One region of the Alteromonas sp. KUL150 genome, then DNA from elsewhere that is predicted to be linked to it. Evidence: predicted binding sites of a transcription regulator. Region 1 holds the regulator's gene; each other region holds the start of a gene.
The links. The regulator MetJ, encoded in region 1, represses methionine synthesis genes. The targets are predictions, from matches to a motif close to TAGACGTCTAGACGTCTA.

Region 1 (8,206 bases):
TTCTTATAAGCTATTTTTCGCTCTACCTCTTGTTTATGGGACGCTAAATGCAGGGTGTAGGGCAATGCCGTATCAACAAAACTCGAGCTTAAGAAAAATACCAGAAACGGCATACCGAAAACTGTTATTTTGCCGCGGAAATCTTTAGTCACGAATTGCGCGTGTCGCTGATCGATATAGATAGAGAAGTAAAAGAGGGCACTATAAACAACAATGAGCAGTAGAATGGCCCATGTTGAATTGTCTAGCCATGCATTAATCACTAGAAAATCATTAAAAACTGTTATGAACATTGCGCCAATAAGTACCAAAAAGGTAACGTTTGAGATGCGTGTTATCAGGTGTAGTTCAGACCATTTAGGTCGAGTGAAATGCTCATCTTGATGGACGCTATCCGTATCATCCTCAGACGGCAACATTGCTCGCTTTGAAGCGAGCTGTTTCTTCGCTGCCTGGTAGCGCTCTGGAAAGGCCTCCTTATCGATATTTTCTAGAACGTCCTCAAGCTCTTCTATGCTATAAGCCGCGTAGTCGGGTTGCTCATTAGTGGCAATACTCATTTGAACTTCCTTGTAAATGCATTCCTTACATACACCCTATTTCTGCGCTTTATGCTACGTATTACATGTTACCTAATATGAAATGCTATAAATTCCAGTACCAAATTTGGCAAGTCGCTATGTTCACTTTACGCAGACTGTGCTTCGCTTTTTCCGCATCTCTTTTCGACTCGTAAGGGCCTAAAATAACGCGAAACCATTCGCCGTTGCTGCCAGAGCTTTGTTTAATCAACGCTTCTAAACCTTGAAACGCAATTTTAGCTTTCATCTCTTCAGCCTGAGCACGTGTTCTAAACGAGGCGCACTGCATTAAATAACGCTTATCGGATTTTTCCTGCTCTTTTACTTCTACTTCAACTTCATACCCTGGCAGAGTTTTTATGTATTCCCACTCTTCTTCGGGCAATTCAGGCAATGACTCTTCCGTTGGTGCAATGGGGCGCGATACTTGTGTATCTACATCTTCTTCAACGTTATCTTTGATTGACCATAAAAAAACACCGAAGCCAATCACAAGGGCAAACACACCTACAATTCGAATAATGGGGAGCTTTGCGGCTACCGCTCCGTTTACCTGAGCGTTTCCAGCAGGCTTTCGTCCCTTTGCTGAAGACTTCTTTTTTTGGGTAGAGCGTCCACGAGAGACATAATCGCGTTGGGCCATAGTCGGCAATATTCCTACTTGTTATCGTTGTTCGTATTCGTAAGGAAACGTCGTAATTCAAATTTGACTAAGGTTCAAATTTGGCAAAGAAAAGTGTTTATCACACCTTCCACTGAGTAGAAATTTTAACGTATTGCTACTCAACAAGCTAACTGAAATCGGTAGGATCTATATCTATTGACCACCTTACCTTCATTGCCTGTGGCAACGCCTGTAGAAATGGCAGTGCCAAACGTAGCGCGTTATGAAGGGGCGCTCGCTTTTCATGGCTGCATACCAGCATAAACCGAAATCGGCCTTGCCGCTTTTCAATCAAACAGGGAAACGGACCGTTTATTTCAACGGCGTGTTGTTGATTGAATACCTGTTTGCATTCTCTCAAGAAGTGATAGGCCAAACTGCTGTCGCTGGCTTCGGCACGAATAACGAATTGACTTGTAAAGGGTGGAAGCCCTGCCGCTTTTCGCTCCATTAGTGCATGTCTAGCAAAATGCCCGTAGCCATTGTGCACCAAGTCTTGTAACAGCGGATGGTGAGGATTTAGGGTTTGCAGCCACATCTCCCCCGGTTTGCTAGCGCGTCCTGCCCTTCCCGCAAGCTGCGTAACAAGCTGAGCAAGCTTTTCTGGCGCTCTAAAATCAGCACTAAACAAGGCGCCATCGCAGTCTAAAACCGCGACTAATGTTACATGCGGAAAATGATGACCTTTTGATAAAATCTGAGTGCCAACCAGTAGCTGATACTCTTGTCGGTTTATTGCATCAAGGGTTTGGTGAAGCTTGTCTTTTCCCCGCACGGTGTCGCTATCTATGCGCACTTGTTTAACGCCAGGAAATAGGTTTGAAAGGCCTTGCTCAACCTGCTCCGTTCCAGTTCCAGCTGTTACAAGCTCAGGATGGTGACACGCCTCGCAGTTCGACGGCATCGAACGCATACCACCACAATGGTGACATTGTAGCCGGTTTTGTGATTTGTGAACGGTATAAGGGCGCTCACAACGCTTGCACATTACGGTTTCACCACAGTGATGACATAGCAGCGCTGGCGCATAGCCTCTACGGTTTACAAATACTAATACCTGATTACCTGCACTGATATGTTGACGCATAATGGTCAACAGGCCTTGCGAAATACCATAATGAATCGGCTGATCACGAGCATCTAAAACGTGCTGGTGCGTACTTCTCGCGCCGCCAGCACGCTTGGTCAACTGTAAGTGTGCATAGCGACCAGTTAATGCATTGTTTAGCGTTTCAAGTGCCGGAGTGGCGCTACCTAATAGAAGTGGAATGTTGTGCTGCTTGGCGCGCATAGCAGCAAGATCCCGCGCGTGATAACGCAAGCCATCTTGCTGCTTGAATGACTCATCATGCTCTTCGTCTACAATTAACATGCCGGGGTTGTTTAGGGGAGTAAAAATTGCCGAACGTGTACCTATGACAATACCGAGCTCGCCAGCCTTGGCCCGCTGCCAAACGTGCAGCCGTTCTTTATCAGAAAGCTGAGAATGCAAAACACCCACGGCTATACCGAACCGCTTTTCAAAACGAGACACCGTTTGCGGCGTAAGTCCGATTTCTGGCACCAGAATAAGGACCTGCTTACCCGCACGCAACAAAGGCTCGATAGCCTGGAGATACACTTCTGTTTTACCGCTACCGGTAACCCCTTCAAGCAAACTCACCGCGAAGTTGCCTTGCTGACGGTTAAGCGCGGCAATAGCAACTGACTGCTCAGTGTCTGGAATTGGTTTTTCAGACAGTGATAAAGAGGCAAGCCAACTGCCTGACTTCAATTCAGGTGCCACTTCTTCGATACTTGCCAGAGACTTTTCGACGAGCGCTTTGACTGCAGGTGCTCCATACTGCTTGCGCGCCTGCGAGGCTAATAAGGCACCACCAGCCAGAGCCGAAAAACAGCCTTGTTGTTTAGGAGCCCGCGATAACGTGTCTGCAGCCGTTTGCTTACCTTCTTCGGTAAGCATTAGCATATCTTGCGGTGTAGGGGCCGCCGACTCACCTTTGCGCAGTAAAACAGGCAACATGGCGTGTAAAACTTCACCCGGCGCATGATGATAATACTGCCAGAGCCACTGGGCCATTTTCAGCAACGCATCATCTATAACAGAGTTGTCGTCAAGTACCGACTCGATGGCCTTTAGCTTATCGGCATTATCAATTTTACTTTCAGGTTTTTGCAGTGTTTCAACGACCACACCCACTAATTTGCGTGGACCAAAAGGTACAACCACCCTCACGCCCGCACTTAGTGCGCTGCCGTGGGTATATGTGAAAAGTTGGCGCAGTGGCACTGGCACGGCAACTTGGATAAAGGCCATTGCGAACGTTCTACCTTATTTGATGACTTTTACAGCGCACACTGCGCTTACCGAACTCTTAATAATGGGCTACTTATATTAAAATCACTTACACGACTAGGCCTATCTGCTAAGCCTAACATTGCAGAAATTTGCGCTGCTCACAGCACAATTTATTACTCGCCCGTATTGCCTTAGTCTTGTACGACAAATATTTAAACATACTTTACGGTTAAGCATGAAAGGAATGTTTTGGCTTGGCCTTCTTGTGTCGCTTCCTTGTTTAGCAATTAGTCAAAAACCGCTTGATCAAGCCCCTCCCATCCTTTATCATGCGCCGCTCTTTTTGCGATAGGCTGTTCTTTGAACGACTTATCATTTGAATTAAGTAACGTATGGTGTGCGACTTCGGGTTGTATAGCGATACGGCCTTATTATGTGAGGTAACCCAATGAAACAAGATATCCACCCTAAATACGAAGAAATCACAGCAACTTGCTCATGTGGTAACGTAATGAATATTCGTTCTACGCTTGGTAAAGACATCAACCTAGACGTATGTTCTTCATGTCACCCATTCTACACTGGTAAGCAACGTAACGTTGATACTGGTGGTCGTGTTGATCGCTTCAAGAAGCGTTTCGGTGCATTGGGCAAAAAGTAAGCCTGATATCGAGTTTGAAAAAGCGCCTTTATGGCGCTTTTTTATTACTTAAATTATTTCTATTTTGATGGTTTATACCAAGCAGCGTCACTTGAAGTTAATGGAAGCTATCTCGCCGCGACAGATGCTTTTCCCAGTCACCCCTACTGCTACTGTTACAAGCCTCTTCGCTATCAAAATGAATGGCTTGTGCCTCCGATTTAACTGAGTCCAAGGCAATATTCACTTCATTGATGAACCAGGTATCCCATCCGCTACTTAGCGCCTTTTTTCTTGCTTGCTCAGTTGTGAATACCGCCACTACCTGTGGCGTTCTCCAGTGACCAGTATGAGTTAGCCAAACAAAGCCATTTTCACCTTGCTTCGCCGTTTCACAAACATCGGTAAGAACGGCAATTAATTTTCTTTCTGTCATTTGGTAACTCTCCGTGGAGCGTTCACTCATAAAAGTGAGCATTCGCATTAGTTTTTATGTCATGTTACCAGACAAAATAGGCGCCTAAAAAAGACGATGGTTTTCACCATACAATGCTGAAGACGCTTGGATATCGCTGAAACAAACATTCTATTTAGTCGCACTCGGTCAACGCAACGTTAAAACCCACGCTCTCTCAATAGATCAACCGAATGAAGCAGCCGGTCAAAATAAATAATATGAATGCCAATTATAGCGGTATTTTACTGGTCTAATTAGTACGTCTCACCTACATTGGTAAATGAGAATTCTGATCAGATATGTACACAGTAATTAGCTGTGTTAGAGTTGCCAACGGCATACTAATAGTGAGTATTAATTCTGTGAATAATAGCTCAATAGTAGCCTTCTGGCGCTTTAGGTACGACACACATCGTTCAGTACTAACTCTGGCGCTAGCAATTGATTATAAGACGTTTTTAACTGCTTAGTTGTATTGCGCTCACGTTAATTTATCTATACCTACAACAACAATAAAATAGCGACAGACCGAGGGCAAAACACCGATGAACCCTACATTCAAGGATACCATTTTACATGTCAGATTTTAGACAACGCGCACTCGATTATCACGCTAAACCTACCCCTGGAAAAATCCGCGTTGAGCTGTCCAAGCCTGCCGATAGTGTCGATGACCTTGCTCTTGCCTATAGCCCAGGCGTTGCCGAGCCGGTCAGAGAAATCGCTGAAGATGCCGACAACGCTTATAAATATACGGGTAAAGGTAACTTGGTTGCCGTTATCAGTAACGGAACCGCTATTTTAGGGTTGGGGAATTTAGGACCTCTGGCATCGAAACCTGTAATGGAAGGCAAAGCCCTGCTGTTTAAGCGCTTTGCGGGGCTTGATGCTATCGATATTGAAGTAAAGCATCGCACTACAGAAGAGTTTATCAACACTGTTGCCAACATTGCTGATACCTTCGGCGGAATTAACTTAGAAGATATTAAAGCGCCAGAGTGTTTTGAAATTGAGCAAGAGCTTATTAAGCGTTGCAAAATTCCGGTGTTTCATGACGATCAGCACGGCACGGCTATCGTAACTGCAGCAGGTATGCTTAACGCGCTAGAGATTCAGGGTAAAAATATCGAGAGCGCTAAAATTGTATGTATGGGTGCAGGGGCTGCCGCGGTTGCCTGTATGGAGCTGCTTATTAAGTGTGGTGCTCAGCGCGAGCGTATTTACATGCTTGATAGAAAAGGCGTCATCCATACTCGTCGCGAAGATTTAACTGAACACAAAAAGCTCTTTGCGAATAATACCGACAAGCGGACGTTAGAAGATGTTATGGAAGGCGCAGATATCTTTGTTGGCGTATCAGGACCAGATGTTTTGCCACCAGAAACACTGGCGCTAATGGCTGAAAACCCAATTGTATTTGCCTGTTCAAATCCAGACCCTGAGATAAAACCAGAACTGGCTCATGAGGTGCGCAAAGACCTTATCATGGCCACAGGTCGCTCTGACTATCCGAATCAGGTGAATAATGTTTTATGCTTCCCGTTTATTTTCCGGGGCGCGTTGGATGTTCGCGCAACGGCAATTAACGATGAAATGAAAGTGGCGGCCGTAGAAGCTCTTCGCAGTATTACCAAAGAGCCTGTTCCCGAGGAAGTATTAGCGGCCAGTAAAAGCGACAGCCTGACGTTTGGTAAAGAGTATATTATTCCGAAGCCGATGGACCCTCGCCTTTGTGAACGCATTGCAACTGCAGTTTCTAAAGCAGCAATAGCGTCTGGTGTGGCACGTTTGCCCGAGAGCGCAAGCGAATAAAATTCAATCTTTTTGTCGTTGAAAGCTAAGGTTGCTAAGCGCAGGTTTTAGCTTCTCAACACAGGCTGTAAATTGCTGATATAACACGCAGCAAAAAGCGGTGCCTTTAGTGCGAAATCATTTCACAGTAAGGGCGCCGCTTTTTATATTTTAATTAGAAGGTAACGATTAGTCGTCTTCGGTTACGTTGTTCTCGAAACTTGGGTCAATCCCCATCTCTTCCATAATACGTCTAGCTTCTGCCGGGACGCGGTTAAGGTTGTCTTTACGCAGATCATCATCGTTTGGCAAAGGCTGCCCAGTAAACGCATGTAGAAATGCTTCACAAAGCAGCTCGGAATTAGTCGCGTGACGCAAATTGTTTATTTGACGGCGGGTGCGCTCATCAGTCAGAGCTTTGAGTACATTAATTGGGATAGAGACAGTGACTTTTTTTACTTGTTCGCTTTTTTTGCCATGCTCTGCGTAGGGGTGAATATATTTGCCATTCCATTCTGCCATTGTGCTAACTCGGTCTACTCTTTTTATATTATGAACAGAAATTCTAAACAAGTTCACGAAAAGGTCAATTGAGCAGTGTAAACCTCTTGACGTCTAGACATATATTCTTTAATTTAGACGTCTAAACGTCCATAAGAACATATTTTTGAGAGAATAAACCATGGTTTCGTACGCGCAAGGTATCGATGCATTAAACCAGTCCCTGTCGGAACTGCGTGATATAGATGTATCTTTTGAATTTTTTCCGCCTAAAACGGAAGCCATGGAGCAAACCCTTTGGAAATCGGTCGAGCGTTTAGCGCCGCTAAAGCCCAGCTACATGTCGGTAACCTATGGTGCAAACAGTGGCGAACGCGACAGAACTCACGATGTTGTTAAACGCATTCAGCAGCAGACAGGCGTAGCCGCAGTTCCTCATTTAACCTGCGTCGATGCGAGCCGCGATGAGCTTAAACAAATTGCTAAAGACTACTGGGATTCAGGTATTCGCCGTATTGTAGCGCTACGGGGCGATTTGCCGCCGGGAGTAGAAAAAACAGAGATGTATGCCTCTGACTTAGTTGCACTTTTGAAAGACGTTGCCGATTTTGATATTTCGGTTGCTGCTTATCCTGAAAAACACCCCGAAGCGCCTAATGCCCAATTCGATTTACTCAATTTAAAGCGCAAAGCAGAGGCTGGCGCTACGGAAGCCATCACGCAGTTCTTCTTCGATACTAGCGTATTTTTGCGATTCAGAGACAGAGCCGCCGCCGCTGGTGTAGATTTAGATTTAGTACCGGGTATTTTACCCGTAACCAACTACCAAACTTTGGTTAAGTTCGCAGGTTTTACGAACGTACACGTGCCTGGCTGGTTACACAAAATGTTTGATGGCCTTGATGCTGATGACCAAGCTACTCGTAACCTTATTGGTGCAAACATTGCTATGGATCAGGTTAAAGTGCTGGCAAAAGAAGGGGTAAAGCACTTCCACTTTTATACATTGAACCGCAGTGAACTCAGCTATGCTATCTGTCACATGTTGGGTGTGCGTTCAGGTGCGTAAAACCAATCCGCAAAGGTAGTCACTTTGAGTGGACGAAACATGCAGACGAGAAGGCGCAGCTAATGCGCCTTTTTTGTATAAAGTTTATATTAAACTTTTGCCAGCGAGGCCGCCCCCAGTTACCATTCAAATAACAAGTTATGAACTATCGATACCCATGGGTCTTAAAATCAAGCCCCCCATACTCCTTCTTTATAAGGTATC
Region 2 (8,206 bases), on a different contig from region 1:
TGCAAGGCAATATTTCAACATCTTAGTGAAGGAGAACACTATGAAAAAACGTTTACTCTCAACCCTAGCAGGGTCTATATCATTAATAGTAAGTGCGGGCAGTTTTGCGGCGCATCACCAAGAAGATGGAAAAGATGTGGTGATGAATGATTTAAAAACGGGCAAAAGTATTGGTACCGTAATGGTAAGCAGCTACGACGACGATGGCGTCGTGTTCACGCCAAAGCTTTCAGGCTTAACACCGGGTGTTCATGGCTTTCATGTTCACCAAAATGGTGACTGCTCACCTGCGATGAAAGATGGGAAAAAAGTACTCGGTGGCGCGGCTGGTGGACATTTCGACCCAGAAGATACCGGTAAGCACCGTGAACCATGGTCTGAAAAAGGTCACGAGGGCGATCTTCCCGTACTTTATGTCGATGAAAATGGGAACGCCACAAAGCCAGTGTTTGCTCCCGAGCTTGAGTTAGAGGATATTGAAGGCCGTGCACTAATGATCCACGCAGGCGGCGACAATTATTCTGATTCTCCTAAAAAGCTGGGCGGCGGTGGTGAGCGCGTTGCTTGTGGTGTAATTGGGAAATAAACCCTGGAGCGTATATTGAGAATTCAAATGAAATCGATGAATTCCAAAATCAAGAAAAGCGGCCAATGCCGCTTTTCTCTCATCTGTTTGAAAAAAGTTTTTTACTGTTTTCTCAGCTTTTGTTCAGTTTGTATTCCAACGTAATATTAGCGTTTAGAAGTTGAGATACGGGGCAGTTCTCTTTCGCGTCCTTTGCAATTTTTTCGAATTCATCTTCGGTAATCCCTTCAACATTGGCATCCAGGCTTAGCGCTGACTGAGTAATTTCAAAACCGTCGTCACTCTTCTCTAAAGTGATTTTAGCCGTCGTATTTAACTCGCCATCGTCATAGCCAGCGTCTGATAGTGCAAATGAAAGCGCCATTGTGAAGCAACTTGCGTGAGCAGCACCAATTAGCTCTTCGGGGTTAGTCCCTTTTCCGTCTTCGAATCGTGTATTAAAACCATAGGGCTGATTAGATAAGGCACCTGTTTCGGTAGAAATACTTCCCTTCCCTTTTTTGCCAAGTGGTTTGTACGCTGCACTACCTGATTTTACTATCGACATATCATTCATCCTTACATTTTTGACTGAACTTACTTCACGCTAAACGTTTTAACTGCTTCGAACATATTCAAACTCTAACTGAACTGCTTTAAACAGAGCATTTAGCAATAAGCGGGTTAAAACCAACCTGCGGTCAAACAAGTCGGCTTCTAGATAACATCAATAATGCAAACGCTTTGCCGACATCGCAATTTAGCGCTCCCCCCCTGTTGTGCGTGGCCTTAAGAAAGAACAGGTCTACACGTAAAGTAAGCTAATGCCTAAAAACATAGTGAGACTACAGACTAAAATGAAAATTTTACGTGCTGCATTGCTTCATTTTTTGAAAGGAGAAAGCTAAAAAGGTGGGGAACCAGCAGAAGACGAATAGTGCGATGAAATATTTCGCTCACTTAAACGTTCTCTATTGGTGTGGCGTATATGATTAGGAAGTAGCTCTATAGTTTTGCACCATGGCGACATGTCCAATTATTAGCGCAGACCTCGTCATCACAACAGAAGGTAAAAAATGAAATCAACTTTCTTTACATTACTTGTAAGCGCTGTGCTTAGTACCGCTATTTTGTTACCAGCATCTTATGCAGACGAAGCCGTTTTAGCGGGTGGCTGCTTTTGGTGTATGGAAGCGGATTTTGAAAAGCTAGAGGGGGTAACCGATGTAGTCTCTGGCTTCACCGGTGGAAGTGCGCCAAATCCAACCTACAACGGCAATCACAAAGGGCACTATGAAGCGGTCAAAATAACCTATGATGGATCAAAACTTTCATACCGAGATATTCTTGATCATTTTTGGGTAAACATAGATCCCTTCGACAGCCGAGGCCAGTTTTGTGATAAAGGCCCAAGCTACTTAAGCGCCATATTTGTTGCTAACGACAAAGAGCGGGCAATTGCAGAAAAAACAAAGGCGGCAGTAAAAGCCCAATTTCCGAATAAAGAGGTTGTTACGCCTATTCTAGACGCCTCTACCTTTTATCCGATAAAGGGCGATGAAATTGGCCATCAAGATTTCTACAAAAAAAGTCCTGTTCGCTACCAATTCTATCGATGGAACTGTGGCCGCGACCAGCGTTTAAAAGAAATTTGGGGTGATAAGGCACTGGGGAAGAAAGGAACTTAAACCAGCAGCGCGAAAGCTAGATCGAATGATAAAACCTCGCCTGAACTGCTATCACGCCCAATAGAAATGGCAACGAGAAAATAACCACCTAGCAAAGGCAGCCAATCTGTTACTCCCAGCCCAAGTCCGCTTCGCATCGACGTTGTGCTCATGTGTTAGCCTCTTTGTGAGGCAAAACATACTGCTTGTTTTGCGTATTGTATGTGAAGTGGAAAGTCGACACTGAAAGCTGCGCTTAAGTCTGCAAGCGTTTTACGGTAAGTATTAATCATTATTTGAGTTATATTTTTGTGAAGTATTGATTTTTTGCTTAAAAGTCAAGGTTTTATATTGCAAATACCATTATGACTATCTTAAAAAAAACACACCAGTCCATTTCCATTAACATAAATAAAACAATTAACCCGTTGAATTAAATAATAAATCTTATCAACTACCGTTACCTTGATAGCTTGAGGATGATACGATCATCTCTAGTCGACGGATAGGTGCAGAAGGAACAAAAGGTAATTTATGGGAAATCAAACTGACAAGATGGCCTCTAACACAGCGGATACCAACCACTCTCTTAACGCAGACGAGTATTCGCTGGCCACCATTACATTTTGGCTGGCTTTCGGTACCTTTGTGATTGGTTGTAGCGAGTTTGCTGCAATGGGTTTATTACCTTACTTCGCTGAAGATTTTGGCATTACCGAACATATTGCAGGCTACGCAATTAGTGCCTATGCCATTGGCGTGGTTGTGGGGGCGCCGCTCATCACTATTTTCTTTTCTCGGCTTGCCCGCCGCACCATGCTTATTTCAATGATGGTGTTTTATGCCGTTGGAAACCTATTTACAGCGCTGGCATGGTCAGAATGGACAATGAATATCGCTCGTTTTATTGCCGGCCTTCCTCATGGCGCATATTTCGGTATCGCCATGCTATTTGCTGCAGACATTGCCGGCAAAAATAAACGGGCGCAAGCCGTCAGTAACGTCATTCTAGGCTTGGCTATCGCCAATATTATTGGTGTGCCGTCAATCAGTGGCATAGGGCAAGTATTTGGTTGGAGAACAGGGTTCTTCATGATTTCGGCTTTCGCATTGATAACTGCGCTAATGGTATGGAAAACCGCACCATACCGTGGTCCTAACCCAGATGCAAAACCGCTCACTGAGCTTAAGGCGCTAAAAAATAAAGATGTTTTGCTAGTCCTACTAATGGGCGCTATTGGCTTTGGTGGTATGTTTTCGGTGTACTCCTACTTCAGTGCCTCGTACCTGAGCACCACCACAACCCCAGAATGGGGAATATCTGCAACCTTATTAATTTACGGTATTGGCGTAACGCTGGGTAACATTATTGCCGGGCGGTATTCTGAAGGGCGACTGCTCACTTCAGCCATAATGTTTCAACTACTGCTTGGCTTATCAGCAGCTGCGTACGCAGCATCTATGGGCAACCCTTACCTCATGGCAACATCGTTATTTTTCATCGGTATTGGCGGTGGCATGGTCGTACCGCTACAAACCAGGCTAATGGACGTTGCAGGCGACGCACAAACACTGGCTGGAGCGATGAATCACGCGGCTTTCAACACGGCAAATGCGTTGGGACCTTGGCTTGCTGGTATGGCATTATCCGCAGGCTATGGCTATGCTTCAACCGGCTGGGTAGGTCTTGCCCTAGCCTTGTGTGGCGTGCTCGTTTGGCTGACAATAGTAATGTCGGCGCGCAAACCTAAAGTACAGAAAGAAGCAATATCCGGTTAAACAGCTGATTAGTGCTGGCAGATTCGTTTGCCAGCACGCCTTAATCAGATTATTCAGTGTATGTCGCTGTCATTCGTGTGATGACCATTAAATTCATTTTCTTTTTCCCGCCTAAAGCATTCAAAAGATCTATATTTCTAATTAACAGAACTTTCTCTTACTTAGCTTCAAAGAGCAGAGGCGAACACATCGACAGCTAACATTTTATCCTTCCCAAAGTTAAAATTAACATTAAATTAACGATAATTTTTCTTTTAATTTGGCTTTTTTTGACTATAACTTAACCTTGGGTGCTCATATAACGCTTAGAAAAATCAAATACAAAGCGATAAACGTGCACAAGAGTATCCACTACCAGTCCTGTCAACAAGAGAAAAACACATGAGCAGACCAACTCTCAACTTGTTAAGTCTAGCGTCAATTGTAAGCGCTTCCATGCTTTTAGGTGGCTGTCAAAATGATGATGAAGCTATAGGCGGCCAGCTTGAAAATCCACCTCCTCCTACCTCAGCAAATTTCGAGCTTGTTTGGGCTGATGAATTCGACGGCTCCGCTGTAGATACGAGCAAATGGGAAATACAAGTCGGAGACGGCACGTCAATTGGATTACCGCCAGGATGGGGTAACAATGAATTGCAATACTACACTGCCGACAATATCACTGTAGAAGACGGAACGTTAATCATTGAAGCACGTGTTGGTGACTCTCCAGATCCTAATTTTGCTTACACTTCCGGTCGCATGCGAACGCAGAGCTTGTTCGATTTTACGTATGGTCGAATAGAGGCGAGTATTAAAGTTCCCGAGGGTGTTGGACTTTGGGCCGCTTTTTGGACCCTCGGCAGCGATCCTTCGCCATTTGGCGAGTGGGCGGCGCGTGGTGAGATAGACGTAATGGAAAGCTTCGGTCAGGCTACGCCATTTGTCGCAGGGACAGCACACTTCGGTCAGCGTTTTCCACTGAATGTTAGCGAGTCTAAAACCTACGATATCGACCCTACTGATGGTTTTCACCAATACGCGGTGGAATGGGACTCACAGCGCATTCGTTGGTTTGTAGACGGTGATCATTATTTTACAATCAGTAGAGATACCTACTGGAATTACTATTTCAAAAATCAAATGGAAGGATTTCTCTCTGGTGAGGACGATGCACCTTTCAATGAAGACCAACACCTTATTGTTAATTTGGCCGTTGGAGGCAATCCTGCAGGTGTACCCAACCCCAATGATGCAGACGTATTTCCCGGGCAACTTTTGGTTGACTATATCCGCGTTTATCAATGCCCTCTGCCACCTGTAGGCGATGGTCTTGGGTGCGAAAATAGTATTGATGAGGTAGACCCATTTGTTATCACTCAAGGAGGCGACGGTACGCCGCCCCCACAAGATGTCGTCGTAAACACGTTCCCTCTGTATGACGATGCTCCGGGCGTATTATTTAGCGGCACTAACAGCGAAAGACCTTTGGGCATTGGTGTTTTCAACAATGACGGTGCGCTAACGGTTGCTGAAGTAGAGTCAAGTGACACGACGAGAGGTACGGTCATCGAAGTCACTACCAGTGGCGGTGGAAATATCCAAATAAACGATCCAGAAGGCAATACCTTTGAATTATTTGGAATGGGCAGAGCCGACAACAACGAGTTTTATGGCGGCGAATTAAAGTTTGACGTGTACATCGACAGTGCCGACACACAAGCGACCGCGCTGCAAGTAGGCGTTGACAGCGGCTTTCCAAATATTGGATTTATTCAAGTTCCACTTGCTAACCTTCCTACTGATGAATGGACATCAGTATCTCTAGCACTAAGTGACGTTATTCAAAGCAACATTGGTGCGTTTGGCGGTGGTCCAATGGATGTCGAGGAAGTCGTAAACCTCATTGTACTTGAACCAGTAGGTGGCGCTGCGAAAATGCGGTTCGACAACATACGGCTCGTGTGCGGAACTCCACAATCTGAGCCGTGCGGTATTGTTCGAATTACTACCGTGCCGCAAAACGTATTCATTGATGAGGTAGACCCCTTCTGGACGTTTGGCATAGGCGCAGTCGATAGCGGTTCTGGTTTTGAAACTTACACCGATGGAAGCAATCCCGATGGTGTTAACAAAATAGAATGGGAAATTGTCACCAGCGACGATGCATTACGAGACCAAGTTATCGATATCACCTTCAATGGCGATGGAGAAAACGGCGTATGGTTTATTGCTACAGACCCTCAGAATTTAGCAGGATATAATAACGGCGCAGTGGTGTTTGATTTGTTCGTGTCAGACTTTGGTAGCGACACAAACACCATTACTATGCAAATAGATTGTGTGTTCCCGTGCACAAGTGGACCACAAGACTTGGGCCGACCTGCTGATGGTGAGTGGCAGGAAATTGAAATTCCTCTCAATCAACTCATTAACGCTGGGCTGAACACCACGACAGTCAGTGCTGGTTTGGTGCTTTCAGTTACGGACGTTAATGCCACCACTTCGTTCACTATCGATAACGTTCGTTGGGAACCGTTCACCGATATCGTGGAAGAAGAAGTACTACCGCTAAGTTTTTACGCAGACTTTGAAGGCGTTGACCCTCAAGCCACTGCACTAGGTAACAACTGGATGAGTTTTGGTACGGCTTTTACTGCTGACGGAAGCTTTGTTTACAACTATGGCGCACCATTTGGAACCCCACTCAACTCTAACAGCTTTGCGAATATTGCCGTGGGACAAGGCGATGCAGTGCAGGGTTCACAACAGCTAGTATTGTTCAATGATTATAACAATGCTGATCATGGTAATGGCTTATTTATAGAAGCGGCAACATTCCAACAGTTTAATTTGGTTGCCGAAGACGCCGGTACCTACACCTTTAGCTTCGATGCAAGGGCACCAAGCGAAGGCGCAATTGCTGACCCTACAACAGCCACCGCCTACGTACAGACCTTAGATCCCAGCAATGGATTTTCAACCACGGCACGGGTAGAAATTGACCTGTCGGCGATATCAGGTAGCGACTGGCAAACTTATAGCGTCAACTTCGACATCACCGACGCTATGGCAGGCCAATTACTAGAGTTTGGTTTCACCTCTAGGACAACCAACTTTGCGCCTTCAGCCATCATTGTTGATAACGTTGACTTTGATAAAGCACAACCGGGGGTGTTCTACGAAACAGATTTCGAATCTGGTAACGCCGGTGCAGGAGAAATTGGTGACGGATGGCTGAGCTTTGCAGCGGTATTTGCTGACGGTAACTTCGCCTATAGTTACGGTCCATTCCCCTCCCCTAACAACACGGGCGGGTTCACAAGTTATGCCACTGGCGAAGCTGGTGAAGCGCAAGGTACTCAGTACTTAAACGTATTCAGTGATTACAATAACGGCGACCATGCTAATGGCTTGGTGATTGAAGCCGCTAGTTTCCAAGAGACCGTGTTCAGCACGTCTGACGCCGGTAGCTACGTGTTCTCATTTGACGCTAAAGCACCGTTTGAAGGGGGGATTGCCCCACCCACCACAGCGTATGCCTACATAAGAGTACTCGATCCTAACAACGGTTTTGCATCTAGTGTGGACGTGAGAGTGGATTTGAGTGCGGTAAGTAATACGGAATGGGCTCGCTACACTGTTGAGGCGACACTAGACGAGAGTTTAGACGGTCAAATCCTTCAGTTTGGTTTTTCAAATTCAGCTACTGACTATAACCCCAGCGGTGTCTTCTACGACAACGTTAATTTTTCAATAGTTGAATAGGGAGGGTCAAAAATGAAATGTTTTAATCGAGATTTTAATGACATGCCAACAATTACAACATCGGTCGGTGCGGGAAACCTTATGAAATTATTCGGACACTGTATCTTGGCCTCTTCTATTGTCTTTGGTGTCGCATCGGCGGTTGCACAAGAAGTAGAAAAAACCGAGGAAGAAAAGGAAGCAGACTTAGAACGCATAGTGGTAACCGTAGAACGTCGCTCTCAAGATATTCAAGATTTAGGAGGAACAGCGTTTGCGTTTTCTGGCGAAGACCTAAAGGCACAAGGTATTCAAGATATCACCGATATTTCTGAGTCCATTCCCGGTTTAGAAATCGGTAACAATCAGGGCAACGTAGAGGTATGGATCCGCGGTATAGGCAGCTCTAACAATACTGAGCTTGGCGACCCGGCGGCGGCGACGCATTTAGACGGCGTATATATACCGC
Region 3 (8,206 bases), on a different contig from region 1:
GTTCATGACCGACGAAAGAACAAGTAGTAATGCCACCGACAGCAATGACGAAGTCCTTCAATGGGTTACGTATCGCCTAGGTGATGAAACATATGGTATTAACGTAATGCAAGTTCAAGAAGTGTTGCGTTATACCGAGATAGCTCCGGTTCCCGGTGCGCCCGATTATGTATTAGGTATTATCAATCTGCGTGGTAACGTGGTAACGGTGATTGATACTCGTGCACGATTTGGTTTGCCGCCAACAGAGATAACAGACAACACACGTATTGTAATTATTGAGTCTGACGAGCAAGTTGTTGGAATTTTGGTTGATAGCGTGGCCGAGGTGGTTTACTTGAAGTCTTCAGAGATTGACAGTGCACCTAACGTGGGCACAGAGGAAAGCGCCAAGTTTATTCAGGGCGTTAGTAACCGCGATGGCGAATTACTCATTCTTGTTGACCTTAATAAATTGCTAAGCGATGAAGAGTGGGATGAGCTTAGCAATATCTAAATAAATGACTGGGCAGTATTATTTAGTACTGCCTGCATTTCCCCAAGGGTTACGTCCATGGATTGGCAGCTTGCTGCACCTACCTTGTTAGAACTAGTTTTGATTGTGTTAGTGGTTGTACTTGCCGTGACGATTGGGCTGTTGTACTCGCACGTTCGTAAGCTGCGTACTTCTATAGAAACTAGCCAAGCTGAGCATATTGAAGCGCTCGCCCGAGTAGAAGCGTTGGCAAACAACGCGAATAATCAGCAGTCTGAAGCGCAGGCTAGAACTATAGTTATCACTCGACACCTCAAAGAGCTAGATGAAAAGCAGATAAGCATTGAAAATGAGCTTCGCGAGCTTAGGTTACAAGATCCTTCTTTACGCCTTTATCAGCGAGCAGCAGAGCTTGTGAAGCAAGGGGCAAGCATTGACGAGATTATTGAAGCCTGTGATATACCAAGAGCAGAGGCGGAAATGCTGGTTATGGTGCACAAACAAGGTAATTAACAAAACAGTTCTACAAATCTGAAAAGAAAAACGTTTAGACGTCTAGACGTAAAGATGTTGACATATTCCCAGTTATAGACACAATACAGATATCGTAATTTATCACTGGAGCCCTCTATGCCAATTCGTATTCCTGAGCAATTGCCTGCACAGAATGTACTACTAGGTGAAAATATTTTTACCATGGACATGGACAGGGCGGCTAATCAGGATATTCGTCCTCTTGAGGTTGGTATTCTTAATTTAATGCCGAATAAGATCGAAACGGAAGTACAGCTACTTCGTTTGCTCTCAAATACACCGCTTCAAATCAATGTGGACCTTATTCGTATTGACAATCAAGCGCCAAAAAACACGCCGCAGTCGCATATGGACGCTTTTTATCACGACTTCTCTGCCGTAGCGAACAAGAAGTACGATGGTCTCATTGTAACAGGAGCGCCTCTTGCTCTAATTGATTATGAAGAAGTGAAGTATTGGGACACTATGACCACAATTTTAGAGTGGGCACAGCGTCATGTTAACTCAACGCTATATCTTTGTTGGGCTGCTCACGCTGCTATGTATCACTTTTATGGCATTACCCGAGAAATAAGAGACGAAAAGTTTTCAGGCGTATTTAAACATCACGTCAATGATCCTAATAACGAGTTATTAAGAGGTTTTGATCCAACATTCTTTGCCCCTCATTCTCGGTATGGTCACATTCAAACATCGCAATACAACAGTGTAGATGGCCTAAACGTAGTGGCAGAGTCAGATGATGTAGGTGCGTATATTGTCGCTTCAGATGATAAACGGATGGTATTCGTAACCGGTCATCCAGAGTATGATCCTGATACACTCAAAGACGAATACTTTAGAGATCTATCAGCAGGGCAAACCCCTGCAATTCCAAAAAATTATTTTGAAGGAGATGATCCAGCCAAGTCTCCCATTGTACAGTGGCGCTCACACGGTAGCCTGTTGTTTACAAACTGGCTGAATTACTATGTCTATCAGACCACTCCTTACGATTTAAGTCAGCTTGCTGAAAAGTCACAGCCAAAGAGGTAGCACGTGAGCCAAAGAACAAATTCAAGCGCGCAGGCAACGCTTACAGAAGCCGCTAAACAACGTATTCTTATACTTGATGGTGCGATGGGCACAATGATCCAGCGCCACAAACTAGAAGAAGCCGATTATCGCGGAACCCAGTTCGCAGATTGGCACTGCGACGTAAAAGGTAATAACGATATGCTGGTGATTACCCAGCCTGATATTATTTACCAGATTCATTGCGATTACTTTGACGCTGGCGCAGACATTATCGAAACCAACACGTTTAACGCGACAACCATTGCTATGGCTGATTACGACATGCAGGCGCATTCTCGTGATATTAACCTTGCTGCAGCAAAGTTAGCGCGTAAAGCAGCCGATGAATTCACGGCAAAAACACCAAATAAACCAAGATTCGTAGCGGGTGTACTAGGGCCAACAAATCGCACGGCGTCAATATCACCAGATGTAAATGACCCTGGTAAACGAAACGTAACCTTTGACGAGTTAGTTGAAGCCTATAGCGAGTCGACCGAGGCACTTATCGAGGGTGGTGTAGACTTGATCATGCTAGAGACTATTTTCGACACGCTAAATGCGAAGGCGGCGGCGTTTGCCGTGGAGTCTGTATTCGAAAAATTAGGCAAGTTTTTACCCGTGATGGTATCGGGGACAATTACCGATGCCTCAGGGCGTACGCTATCGGGGCAAACCGCTGAGGCGTTTTATTACTCAATGCGCCACATCAGCCCTTTCTCTTTCGGGTTAAACTGCGCTTTAGGTCCAGACCTTCTGCGACAATATGTCGATGAAGTTGCCGCGGTTAGCGAGTGCCTTATTTCTGCTCATCCCAATGCTGGATTACCCAATGAATTTGGCGAGTACGATATGGAAGGCCCCGAAATGGCGGAACATATCAAAGAGTGGGCCCAGTCGGGACTTGTCAATATTGTGGGTGGCTGCTGCGGCAGTACGCCAGAGCATATCCGCGATATTGCAAATGCTGTTGAGGGTATCGCGCCACGAAAAGTGCCTCAATTTGAACCTAAAATGCGTTTGTCAGGCCTAGAGCCGTTTGTACACTAGGAGGGCATTATGAGCGCAGAATTTTCCACATTTATTAATATAGGTGAGCGAACCAATGTTACGGGTTCGGCTCGCTTCAAACGTCTTATCCTTGATGGTGATTATGAAGCCGCGCTTGATGTTGCAAGACAGCAAGTCGAAAACGGCGCGCAAATCATCGATATCAATATGGATGAGGCTATGCTTGATTCCAAGCAGGCCATGATCACCTTCATGAATCTTATTGCCTCTGAGCCGGATATCAGCCGCGTACCCATTATGATTGATTCGTCTAAATGGGAAGTGATTGAAGCTGGGCTTAAATGCGTCCAAGGCAAAGCCATTGTTAATTCAATTAGTTTAAAAGAAGGTGAAGCACTTTTCTTAAATCAAGCAAAGCTCATCAAACGCTACGGTGCTGCAACCGTGGTGATGGCCTTTGACGAGAAAGGGCAGGCCGACACGCAGCAGCGCAAAGTAGAAATATGTCAGCGCAGCTACAAGCTACTGACAGAGGAAATCGGTTTTCCACCTGAAGACATTATTTTTGACCCCAATATTTTTGCCGTAGCAACGGGGATCGAAGAGCATGATAATTATGCAGTAGATTTCATTGAAGCTACCCGCGAAATACGTCAGACCTGCCCGCACTCCCATATTTCTGGCGGGCTCTCTAATATCTCTTTCTCGTTCAGGGGAAACAATCCAGTGCGAGAGGCGATGCACTCGGTATTTTTGTATCACGCCATACGCGCTGGTATGGATATGGCTATCGTAAATGCTGGTCAGCTAGAGGTGTATGACGAAATTCCAGCTGAACTTCGTGAAGCCGTTGAAGACGTGATCCTGAATCGCAGAAGCGATGCTACTGAGCGTTTGTTAGACATTGCACCTAACTATCAAGGTGACGGCAAAGCTGCAGCAAAAGAAGACTTAAGCTGGCGTGAGCAAGACGTTAATAAGCGCTTAGAACATGCTCTAGTTAAAGGAATTACCGACTACATCATTGAAGACACTGAAGAAGCTCGCCAGCAGGCCGAGCGTCCGCTACACGTTATTGAAGGGCCGTTAATGGACGGCATGAACGTGGTGGGTGATTTGTTCGGCGAAGGAAAAATGTTTCTCCCTCAGGTGGTCAAGTCGGCCCGAGTGATGAAAAAGGCGGTGGCACACTTACAGCCGTACATCGAAGAAGAAAAGTCTGATGATGCTAAAAGTAACGGTAAAATTCTTTTAGCTACCGTAAAAGGTGACGTTCACGATATTGGTAAGAATATTGTGGGTGTGGTACTTCAGTGTAACAACTTCGAAGTGATCGATTTGGGCGTAATGGTGCCAGCGGCAACAATTTTGCAAACGGCCAAAGATGAAAACGTAGACATGATTGGTTTGTCTGGTCTCATCACACCTTCCCTTGATGAGATGGTTCACGTTGCTAAAGAAATGGAACGTCAAGGTTTCGAAATTCCATTACTTATCGGCGGTGCGACCACATCGAAAGCCCACACTGCGGTAAAAATTGAACAGAATTACCATTCACCTGTTGCGTATGTGCCTAATGCGAGTAGGGCTGTTGGCGTATGTCAGCGCTTACTCAACAAAGCGTCTCGTGATATCTACGCGCAAGAACTTGCTAAAGAGTACGATACCGTACGCGAACAACATGCACGTAAAAAGCCTCGTAGTAAGCCAGTGACGCTAGCACAGGCCAGAGAAAACGCCTTTAAGCCTGACTTTACTACCTTGCCAGTTAAGCCCGCGAACTTGGGTGTTACCCCTGTTACCGCTAATTTAGCAACGCTTCGCAAGTACATCGACTGGACTCCTTTCTTTCTAACCTGGTCTTTGGCCGGAAAATACCCACGGATCCTTGAAGATGAAGTTGTGGGTGATGAGGCTAAGTCGCTATACAGTGACGCTAACGCTATGTTAGATAAAATTATTGCTGATAACACCCTACAAGCGAAAGGCGTTATCGGTCTATTTCCTGCAAATCGCGTTAATGACGATGTAGAAATTTACAGCGATGAGTCGAGAAATGAGGTCCAAGGCGTTGCTCACCATCTGCGTCAGCAAACCTTAAAAGACAAATTTGCTAACTATTGTTTGGCAGATTTTGTCGCCGATAAATCTAGCGGTATCGAGGACTATATAGGCGCATTCGCGGTAACAGGCGGTATTGGCGAAGACGAACTGGCTGATAGCTTCATAAAAGCCGGCGACGATTACAATGGCATTATGGTTAAAGCTGTGGCCGACAGACTAGCTGAAGCTTTTGCTGAGTACCTACATGAGCAAGTGCGCAAGCACTACTGGGGCTATGCCGCAGACGAATCACTAAGTAATGAAGAATTAATTCGCGAAAAGTATCAAGGTATTCGTCCGGCGCCAGGCTATGCGGCTTGTCCTGAGCACACCGAAAAGCAGCTAATTTGGGATTTGTTATCTGCAGAGCAGCACACCGGGATGAAGCTGACCGAGAGCTACGCTATGTGGCCGGGCGCATCGGTATCGGGGTGGTATTTTGCACACCCTGAGGCTAAATATTTTGCCGTAGCTAAAATCCAGGCTGACCAAGTAGAAGATTACGCCACACGTAAAGGCTGGACCTTAGAAGAGGCTGAAAAGTGGTTGGGTCCAAACTTAAGTGATTAATGCTGATTAGGCAGGTAACGTGTATGCAAATCGAAAAGCCTTTTAGTCAGGCCTGTGAAAACAACAAGCGCGCCATTTTGAGCGTGCTTGAACGTAAATTTGCCAATTGCCGACAGGTATTAGAGATAGGGAGTGGAACAGGTCAGCACGCCGTATTTTTGGCTGAGCATTTGCCCCATCTTATTTGGCACACAAGCGACCAACCACATTATCACGAAGGCATTGCCGCGTGGCTGAGTGATTCAAATACGGGGAATGTGAAACCTCCCATTGCATTCACCGTTGGGCAAGATGACTTTCCCAACCTCGACATAGACGGCATTTTTACGGCAAACACCGCGCATATCATGCAAAAAGAAGAGGCGAAGCTACTCATTGAATCAGTAGCGTTGCACTTACCCAAAGGGGGCGTTTTCTGCCAGTATGGCCCTTTTACTCATGGTGGTGAATTCACATCTGAAAGTAATCAGGCATTCCATACCTCGCTTTTAGAAAGAGGCTATGGAGGTTACCGCGATATCAATGAGCTCACTGCTTGGGCAGGCGAGTTAAGCTTAAACGAAATTATCGACATGCCCGCCAATAACCATATGCTTATTTGGCAGAAACGCTGAATAAGCCCAAGGGGCTGAACGTTTTGCTAAAACTACCTTGGTGAATATCAACAGCCCCCTAATCAAAGGAGTAGCTATGAGCTTTAAAGTAAACCATTATTTCGACAACAAAGTAAGCTCGATTGGGTTTGAGTCTGCAAATGGACCATGTACGTCTGGGGTTATGTCGCCGGGTGAATATACCTTTTCTACATCACAAAAAGAGCTAATGAAAGTGGTCGAAGGCGAGTTAGTTGTTAAGTTACCAGGAAGCGAAGAGTGGCAGGCGTTTGTTACTGGCACTAGTTTTAATGTACCTGCTAACGAATCTTTCGATGTAAAAGTGTCAACGCCTACCGCATATCTTTGCTTTTACAGCTAATTCTTAAAAGCGTTCAATTCACTCTGTATGTAAACTTTCGTAGAATTGACTTTCAGAGGTTGTAAAATTTCTCTGTATATCTCAAAGTATTAGACGTGCTGGCGAGCTAGTCTCACTTGCACGCCTAATACTAATAAAACTAAACTTGTAATGTGTGCGAATTATAAGGGCCTGTTGACCTTTGATGTACGAATTTTGGTCTAAATGGAAGCCTTTTAATCGCGAAACAGTCCTGCAAGCCTAGTGGGCTAGGTTAAAGGGCTGTGACGAAGAGTAAAAGGCTTCCATAACGACCCCTTCGGGCAGCGTCTTTGTGCCATCTATACTGCGTTGAATGTTTTCGACTTAGAACCACTAAACCGTCAAACATCCGCCTTGTCTAGATGGCACAAAGACCGCTGCAAAAATGTACAACAAAGGTCAACAGGCCCTAGTGCTGGAATACACTTTTCACACGTTGTGGCGTTTAGTACACAATGAGAAGTACAAATGAAATCCATATCACTCCAAAAAAAGTTCATGCTTATCGTTGGTGGTAGCATAGCTTTAATGTTACTTATCACTGCGTTTTTCTTGGTCAATACCGTTGCAGACAACACCCGCAGTCGTGTAGAAAAAGAGGTCAAATCCCTTGTCGCCCGTGAAGCAAATGATGTCGAAGGCTTTTTCGCAACCTATGGCGGTGTTGCTAGCGCGTTTTTGAGTAGTCCTTTTCTACAGGATTTTTTCGCGGGTCATAGCACGCGAGGAGCACCCGAGAGCCAACTGGCTCAATCCAAGGATATCTATGCCACTTTTAAGGGCATTAGCAGCCAAGATCCCATTATTAAATCTGCTTTCTTTGGTTCAGCCAAAACAGGTGAGTATTTTTATGAGGAAGGGCGAGTCGGCGTCGAAACGTCAGGCCCTGATGCCGGCAATCCTAACGCCGGTTATTTTGCTACTAAGCGACCGTGGTTTACCACTGCCGTTGAAAAAGGAAAGTTATATGTTACGCCGCCTGCTGTCGACTCCCAAGATGGAAGCGTATCTGCGGTAGTACAAACACCGATTTATAAAAACGGAACGTTACTAGGCGTTGGCGGTGTCGATATTCTTATTAGCACGGTCGGTAAAGTCATAGATGCCATTCGCTATGAAGAACAAGGCACGGCGTTTTTACTCGATGAAAACCAAAACATTGTTTACTTTCCAAAACAGAGCAAAGCGCTACCATTAAGTTCTTCTATTCAAAACTTCGACAGTGTATTTGATGATACCGAAGGTTTTGGCAAGTTGGCGGGTATTATCGCAGCCAATGAATCTGGTATTGTGCCCCTAACTTGGAAGGGAAGAGACTATGTTGCGGTTTTTGAGCATGCTAAGTTGACCAACCCACAAATGAACTGGTCGCTGGGTATTCTTGTTCCTGCAAGCATCATAGATAGCCCAATAAATAGTGCCATTACTACGGCAATTATCGTCGCCATTGTTATCATTGGA

Region 2: msrA (peptide-methionine (S)-S-oxide reductase MsrA) is a predicted target of MetJ. The motif match lies at 1,364-1,381, and genes of this name have one in related genera.
Region 3: metA (homoserine O-acetyltransferase MetA) is a predicted target of MetJ. The motif match lies at 1,024-1,041, and genes of this name have one in related genera.

The regions. Positions count from the first base shown of each region.
Region 1 covers NZ_BLIJ01000047.1:46,474-54,679, forward strand. Annotated here, with positions in the region: gene GVO62_RS11315 (hypothetical protein) at 1-560, opposite strand, end outside; gene GVO62_RS11320 (SPOR domain-containing protein) at 646-1,224, opposite strand; gene priA (primosomal protein N') at 1,373-3,562, opposite strand; gene rpmE (50S ribosomal protein L31) at 3,993-4,205, shown strand; gene GVO62_RS11335 (hypothetical protein) at 4,303-4,620, opposite strand; gene GVO62_RS11340 (malic enzyme-like NAD(P)-binding protein) at 5,218-6,453, shown strand; gene metJ (met regulon transcriptional regulator MetJ) at 6,622-6,954, opposite strand; gene metF (methylenetetrahydrofolate reductase) at 7,115-8,002, shown strand.
Region 2 covers NZ_BLIJ01000021.1:5,255-13,460, reverse strand. Annotated here, with positions in the region: gene sodC (superoxide dismutase family protein) at 41-586, shown strand; gene GVO62_RS04110 (OsmC family protein) at 699-1,133, opposite strand; gene msrA (peptide-methionine (S)-S-oxide reductase MsrA) at 1,642-2,253, shown strand; gene GVO62_RS04100 (hypothetical protein) at 2,250-2,405, opposite strand; gene GVO62_RS04095 (MFS transporter) at 2,767-4,011, shown strand; gene GVO62_RS04090 (glycoside hydrolase family 16 protein) at 4,393-7,758, shown strand; gene GVO62_RS04085 (TonB-dependent receptor) at 7,771-8,206, shown strand, end outside.
Region 3 covers NZ_BLIJ01000050.1:98,173-106,378, forward strand. Annotated here, with positions in the region: gene GVO62_RS12020 (chemotaxis protein CheW) at 5-496, shown strand; gene GVO62_RS12025 (DUF2802 domain-containing protein) at 554-988, shown strand; gene metA (homoserine O-acetyltransferase MetA) at 1,106-2,044, shown strand; gene GVO62_RS12035 (homocysteine S-methyltransferase family protein) at 2,048-3,115, shown strand; gene metH (methionine synthase) at 3,125-5,749, shown strand; gene GVO62_RS12045 (DUF938 domain-containing protein) at 5,773-6,363, shown strand; gene ppnP (pyrimidine/purine nucleoside phosphorylase) at 6,440-6,724, shown strand; gene GVO62_RS12055 (methyl-accepting chemotaxis protein) at 7,214-8,206, shown strand, end outside.